3 regions of the Neglectibacter caecimuris genome follow, and region 1 is predicted to be linked to each of the others. Evidence: predicted binding sites of a transcription regulator. Region 1 holds the regulator's gene; each other region holds the start of a gene.
What was found. Region 1 encodes HrcA, which represses chaperone genes, less so after heat shock. Its sites were predicted from a motif close to TGTTAGCACTCNNNNNNNNNGAGTGCTAACA; they were not measured.
Positions count from the first base shown of each region.

Region 2: htpG (molecular chaperone HtpG) is a predicted target of HrcA. The motif match lies at 1,500-1,530, and genes of this name have one in related genera.
Region 3: U8T64_RS06465 (co-chaperone GroES) is a predicted target of HrcA. The motif match lies at 552-582, and genes of this name have one in related genera.

Region 1 covers NZ_JAWXXK010000004.1:520,737-523,009, reverse strand. Annotated here, with positions in the region: gene hrcA (heat-inducible transcriptional repressor HrcA) at 535-1,551, shown strand; gene grpE (nucleotide exchange factor GrpE) at 1,602-2,153, shown strand; gene dnaK (molecular chaperone DnaK) at 2,251-2,273, shown strand, end outside.
Region 2 covers NZ_JAWXXK010000008.1:182,742-185,014, forward strand. Annotated here, with positions in the region: gene htpG (molecular chaperone HtpG) at 1-1,267, opposite strand, end outside; gene U8T64_RS12080 (S-layer homology domain-containing protein) at 1,591-2,273, shown strand, end outside.
Region 3 covers NZ_JAWXXK010000004.1:31,108-33,380, forward strand. Annotated here, with positions in the region: gene U8T64_RS06465 (co-chaperone GroES) at 775-1,059, shown strand; gene groL (chaperonin GroEL) at 1,113-2,273, shown strand, end outside.

The DNA.
Region 1 (2,273 bases):
TTGTCAAGCGAAGAGAAAAGTTTGTTTGGGAAAGGAGTCTGCCGCAAATTCCGCGGCAGGCTCCTTTCAGGCTGTCGATAAACCCTCTAACTGAAAGAAACGGAAGGGGGAAGAGTGTGAAAAAGCTGCTTTGCAGCTTCTAGGGACCATCAGGGGCGCTGGTCTCCGGTGGAGACCGCCAAGCGCCGTTCTCGTTTGTCAACTCGGTCGGTGCTGGACGTGCCCCACTGGGGCACAGCACCCAAGCCGACAGGCGAGAACCCTCTCTCGCATTTCAATCAGAACTTCTTGAGGAAATCAAAGATTTCCTCAAGAAGTTTGAGCGTGGCGAAAAGCTTTTTCGACACGCTCAAAGGAACCTGCCGCAAATTCCGTGGCAGGTTCCTTTTGCCGTTTTCAGCAAAAACCGCCATTCATATTTAATTTACAAATTACGTTCTTGACTTTTGCTGACCAAAGTGGTAAATTATAGTCATGGTTAGCACTCGAACATCAAGAGTGCTAACAGGAACTCCGGGAAAGGAGCGGCACGGTATGGAAATGACTCCGCGGAAAGAAAAAATCCTTTCCTCCGTAGTGCGAGACTTTGTAAAAAGCGGCGAGCCTGTGGGGTCAAAAGCCATTGCGGAGGAGATCGGCGTTTCCTCCGCCACCGTCCGAAATGAAATGGCGGAGCTCATTGAGCTGGGGCTTCTGGAACAGCCTCATACCTCGGCTGGCAGGATCCCTTCACAAAGGGGCTATCGGGAATATGTGGACCACCTGATGCGGGTGCCTGTTCTGCGGGAGGAAGAAGAGCGCTGGTTTACCTCCATGCTGGCGGGAAGCGCCTATGAGCCGGAACGCCTTTTGCTTTCCGTGTGCAGGCTGCTTTCCAGCGTGACCCGGTATGCGGCGGCGGTCACTACTCCCAGCGGAATGACGGCGCGGGTGAAGGCAGTACAGTTTGTGCAAACCAGTCGCCGTACCGCCATGCTTTTGCTGATGAGTTCTGCGGGAACAATGAAAACCAGAGTGTTCCACTGCGATTTCGATTTGTCGGGCGAGATCCTGCGGGTGCTTTTCCGCCTCTTCAATGAAAAGGTGACCGGCAAGGAGGTACTGGAGATCACACCGGCTTTTTTACAGTCCATGGGCGCTTCACTCGGAGAAATGATGGTGCTGGCGGGCTCCGCTTTACAAGCGCTTCTAGAAGCGGCACGGGACACAGCGAAAACGGAAGTGTTGACCAGCGGGCAGATGGATCTGCTGCTTTATCCCGAATTGGAACACCGGCAGATCATGGATTTTCTGGAAAGAAAGGAAGATGTGGTTTCCCTGCTCCGCCAAAAGCCCGGTCGTGTTTCCATTTTGATCGGCAGCGAGAGTCAAAGGCCGGAGTTGAAGAACGCGTCTTTTTTGATTTCCCGCTATGCTGTGGAAGAGCAGGACGTTGGCGCCCTGGCACTGCTTGGCCCCACCCGCATGGACTACGCCAGATTGACGGCGATCCTTCAATATCTCACGAAAGAGGTGGGCCAAATGCTTACCGTACTGACGCGGGAAGAATAAAATATATATTTTTGAAAAGTGACAGGCGATAAAAAGGAGATGGCATACAGATGGAGAAGGAAAAGGAGCAGGAGGTTCAGGAAGCTGTAGTGGAACCGGAAAAAGCTGTTTCCGCAAAGGAAGAAAAGAAGGAAAAGAAGAAAAAGCCTTCCGCGGAGCAGGAAAAGCTCCAAAAGCTGCAGGAGGAATTTGAAGCCCATAAGCAGCAGCACCTGCGGGTGCTTGCCGAGTACGATAATTTCCGAAAGCGCAGCCAAAATGAAAAAAATGCTGTGTACAACAACGCCGTGTCCGATACGGTGCAGAGCATTTTGCCCATCGCGGATAACATTGAGCGGGCTCTGGCCCAGGAAAACGCTTCCGCAGAGGATATGCGCAAGGGTGTGGAAATGATCGAGGCTCAAATTGCCGCGGCTTTTGAAAAGCTGGGTATTACCGCCACCGGCGCGGTAGGGGAGGCCTTTGATCCAAACCTTCACAACGCGGTGGCCCACATTGATAATGAAGGCTTGGGTGAAAATGTGATCGCCGCCGTCTATCAGAAGGGCTATCTGCTGGGAGATAAGGTGGTGCGCCACGCCATGGTGCAGGTGGCCAATTAGGTGATGAGAGCTTCTTTTCAGAATTTCAACTGACGATTTTGAAACACTTTTTCTATAAGAAACAAATAAAAAATTTTGTAAAGGTAGGTAATCTAGCATGGCAAAAACAATAGGTATTGA
Region 2 (2,273 bases), on a different contig from region 1:
TGACAAGCTTCTTTTCTTCGGAGGAGGTGAACAGCACCAGATCCTTCAGCTCGTCTTTTTTCTCACCGTACCGGTCGTACATACCGTACTTTAGCTGCAGCCCGAAGCTGCGGAAAAATTCCTCGTACTTTTCCCGATCATTCTGGAGCATGGCGGTAAGCTCGGAGGTGATCTTTTTTTCCAGCCGCGCGGCGATCAGCTTCAGCTGCCTGTCGTGCTGCAGCATTTCCCTGGAAATGTTCAGGGAGAGATCCTGAGAATCCACCAGACCCTTGACGAAGCTGTAGCAGTCCGGCAGCAGATCGGCGCATTTTTCCATGATGAGCACACCGCTGGCATAGAGCTGCAAGCCCTTTTCGTATTCTCTGGTGTAATAATCCATAGGAGCGGTTTTCGGGAAGAACAGCAGGGCGCTGTAGGTGGCCGCGCCTTCGGTGGAGGTACGCACTACCCGTAGAGGATCCTGCCAGTCGTAAAACTTCTCCTTGTAAAAGGCGTTCATTTCCTCTTCGGAAACCTCGTTTTTCCCCTTTTTCCAGATGGGGGTCATGCTGTTTAAGGTTTCCATTTCGAAATAGGTCTCGCATTCCGGGGCCGCGCCCTCTTCCCCGGCGCCTTCCTTCCGCCGGGACTTTTGCAGCTCCATGCGAATAGGGTAGCGGATATAATCGGAATATTTCTTTATAAGCTCCCTGACCCGGTACGGCTCCAGAAATTCACTGTAGGTTTCTTCCTCGGTATCGTCCTTCAAATGCAGAGTGATCACCGTGCCGCGCTCTGTCCTGCCGCCGGCTTTGATCTGGTAGCCCTCCAAGCCCCTGGATTCCCACACAAAAGCTTCCTCGCTGCCAAAGGCAAGGCTTTCCACAGTGACGCGGTCGCTTACCATAAAGGCGGAGTAAAAGCCCACGCCAAACTGGCCGATGATATCCACGTCTTCCTTCTTTTCCGTATCGCTTTTAAACTGAAGAGAGCCGCTTTTGGCGATCACACCCAGATTGTTATCCAGCTCCTCCCTGGTCATACCCACGCCGTTATCCGTGATGGTGATGGTGCGGGCTTCCTTGTCCAGATCGATGCGAATAAAAAAGTCGCTTCGGGAAAGGCCGGTATCGCCGTCCTCCAAGGTGCGGTAATAGAGCTTATCGATGGCGTCGCTTGCGTTGGAGATCAGCTCCCGCAAAAAGATCTCCTTGTGGGTGTAGATGGAATTGATCATCAGATCCATCAATCGCTTGGACTCCGCTTTGAACTGCTTCAGGGCCATAACTGAAAGACTTCCTTTCTTTCCCGCGCTTCTCCAAGGCGGGGCTTCTGTTTTCTGAAAAAAGCCGCTTTTTCTATTGTTTATCGGTGCGCGGCTATCAAATTCTGTAACGATATTATTTTAGTACAAAATCGCACGGCTTGCAAGAAGCAGGGCGATTTCTTAACAAATTTGAAATATTCAGCTGCGAAATACCGGCAAATAAAAGAAATTTTTGCTATTTTCCCGTCTGTTCTTGCTCTTCCCACAAAAGAGTGCTATCCTTACAGGAAAGAAAAATTTTGTCGTTTGGAAAGACTGATTTCTGAAAGGATCTGTTTTCCATGAAAAAGAGATGCTGCGCGTTTCTGCTGATTTTTGCCCTGCTTTTTACTTTGCTTCCTTTCCCCACAGCCATGGCGGCGGAAAACCTTGTGTTTCACGATATTCCGCAGACAGCCTGGCATGCGGGCTATGTGTATGCCCTGGCGGAGCAGGGGATCGTCAGCGGCACCAGCGAGACCACCTTTTCTCCTGACCGCCCCGTGACCAGGGCTGAATTTTTACGGCTGCTTGCGGCGGCCGTGCTTTCCCCGGAGGAAATTACCTCGTACGAGACCTTTACCGTTTTTCAGGACGTGCCCCGCGGGCAGTGGTTTACTCCCTATATAAACTGGGGAGCCAAAGCGGGAATTGCCCATGGCTACGCGGAAAACCGCTTCAAGCCGGACGGCCTTGTGACCCGGGAGGAAGCCGCCGCTTTTATGGTGCGCTTTGCGGAGGCCTACCCCGAGAAAGCGGATTTGAAGGCAAAAAAAGAGCCGGTAGCTTTTTCGGACGACATGGCTATTTCAGGCTGGGCGGTAAGCAGCGTTTACACCTGCCAAACCGCCGAGATCATTACCGGCTACAAAGACGGCTCTTTTCGGCCTCTGGCCAGAACCACCCGGAGTGAGGCGGCTGTTCTGCTTTGCGGATTACTGGATATTTCTCCTTTGGCAAAGGACAAGATCCCCGCTCCCCCGGA
Region 3 (2,273 bases), 490 kb from region 1:
AGCGGCGAGGCGCCGCAGCCACTCGTGAAGCGGCCGAGTGTAAGAGAACAGCTTCTGGCCCGACCGTTAGCAAGCAGATAAATTGGAATTTGTAGCGTGCCGCTACACCTGCTTGTGAAGCTGTTGGGTGCAGGAGACTGGTTTTCGACCCGACCAACGGCGAGGTGCTCACTTCCCACCTGTCATTCTGAACGAAGTGAAGAATCTCGTCCTTTTGCCCTTTTTACGTAGGAATCAAGGCCGAGATTCTTCACCTACGGCTCAGAATGACGGTGAGAGACCTGTGTGCGAAACTATAATTTAGCGGTCTCCCTGCGGTCGGGTCAGAAATCATTTTCCTGCACCAAGCAAGGGCACGAGTGGCCGCGGCGCCTCGTCGCCAAACTATAATTTACCGCATTCAATTTATTGTTTTGTTGCCCCCTGCTAATTGCTCATTGCCAATTCCTAATTTCTCATTCACATTTGCGCCCCCAAAATATGAAGGATTTGTTAAAAGTCAAATTTTTCTAAAAACCTATTGACTTTTCCTGACCATGAAGCTAAAATAAGTTTAGCACTCAGGGGTAAAGAGTGCTAAAATCCCCTGAGAACGCCAAAGCGGTGAAAGCCTTCGCCTGCTTCGGCGCAAAGGAAGGTAATCCTCTTTTTCGCGCGGCTTCGCGCGGTTTTAGCCCTCTTCCCCGGAGAGAGCGAAAACAGTTGAGATTTTTTACCGGGGAGAAAGGAACGGCCCGGAAAACGGAAAATCAAAAGGGCCGAGGGTGTGTGTTTATGACCATTAAACCACTGTTGGACAGAGTTCTGATCAAGGCTGAGGAAGCGGAGGAGACCACGAAGAGCGGCATCGTACTGGCAGCCAAGTCTCAGGAAAAGCCCCAGATCGCCCGCGTGATTGCGGTGGGCCCCGGCGGCGAAGTGGATGGCAAGGAGATCAAGATGTACCTGAAAGAAGGAGATCGCGTGATCTCCGCCAAGTACAGCGGCACGGAAGTAAAGATCGATGGGGAAGAGTATACCATCGTAAAGCAGTCCGATATCCTGGCTGTGGTTGAGTAAGCTTGTAATCTGTTCTTCACTATTCAAGTATTTTTAGAAAGGATCGATATACTATGGCAAAGCAGATCATTTACGGCGAGGACGCGCGCAAGGCTCTTTTGAGCGGCGTAAACCAGCTGGCCGATACGGTAAAGATCACCCTGGGGCCCAAGGGCCGCAATGTGGTGCTGGATAAGAAATTCGGCGCTCCCCTCATCACCAACGACGGCGTGACCATCGCCAAAGAGGTAGAGCTGGAAGATCCCTATGAGAACATGGGCGCTCAGCTCGTTAAGGAAGTGGCCACAAAGACCAACGATATTGCCGGCGATGGCACCACCACCGCCACGCTGCTGGCACAGGCTCTGGTTCGCGAGGGCATGAAGAACGTTACCGCCGGAGCCAATCCCATGGTGCTGCGCAAGGGCGTACAGAAGGCCACCGAGGTGGCTGTCGAAGCCATTGAGAAGAATTCTCACAAGGTTTCGGGCACCAAGGATATTGCCCGTGTAGCGGCGGTTTCCTCCTCCAGCGATGAGATCGGCGACCTGATTGCCGAGGCCATGGAGAAGGTCACCTCCGACGGCGTGATCACCGTGGAAGAGTCCAAAACCGCCGAGACCTACAGCGAAGTGGTAGAGGGCATGATGTTTGACCGCGGTTATGTGACCCCCTATATGGCCACCGATACCGATAAGATGGTAGCGGATCTGGACGATCCCTACATTCTCATCACCGATAAGAAGATCAGCAACATTCAGGAGATCCTGCCCCTGCTGGAGCAGGTGGTACAGTCCGGCAAGAAGCTGCTCATCATTGCCGAGGATATCGAGGGCGAGGCTCTGACCACCCTGATCCTCAATAAGCTCCGCGGTACCTTTACCTGTGTTGCCGTCAAGGCCCCCGGCTTCGGCGATCGCAGAAAGGAAATGCTGCTGGATATCGCCACCCTCACCGGCGGCCAGGTCATTTCCGAGGAAGTGGGTCTGGAGCTGAAGGACGCTCAGGTTTCCCAGTTGGGCCGTGCCCGCCAGGTCAAGGTGGATAAGGAAAACACCATCATTGTAGACGGCGCCGGAAATTCTGCTGATATCAAGGCCCGCGTCGGTCAGATCCGCGCCCAGATCGAAACCACCACCTCCGATTTTGATCGGGAAAAGCTGCAGGAGCGCCTTGCCAAGCTGGCCGGCGGTGTTGCCGTGATCAAGGTGGGCGCCGCTACGGAGATCGAAATG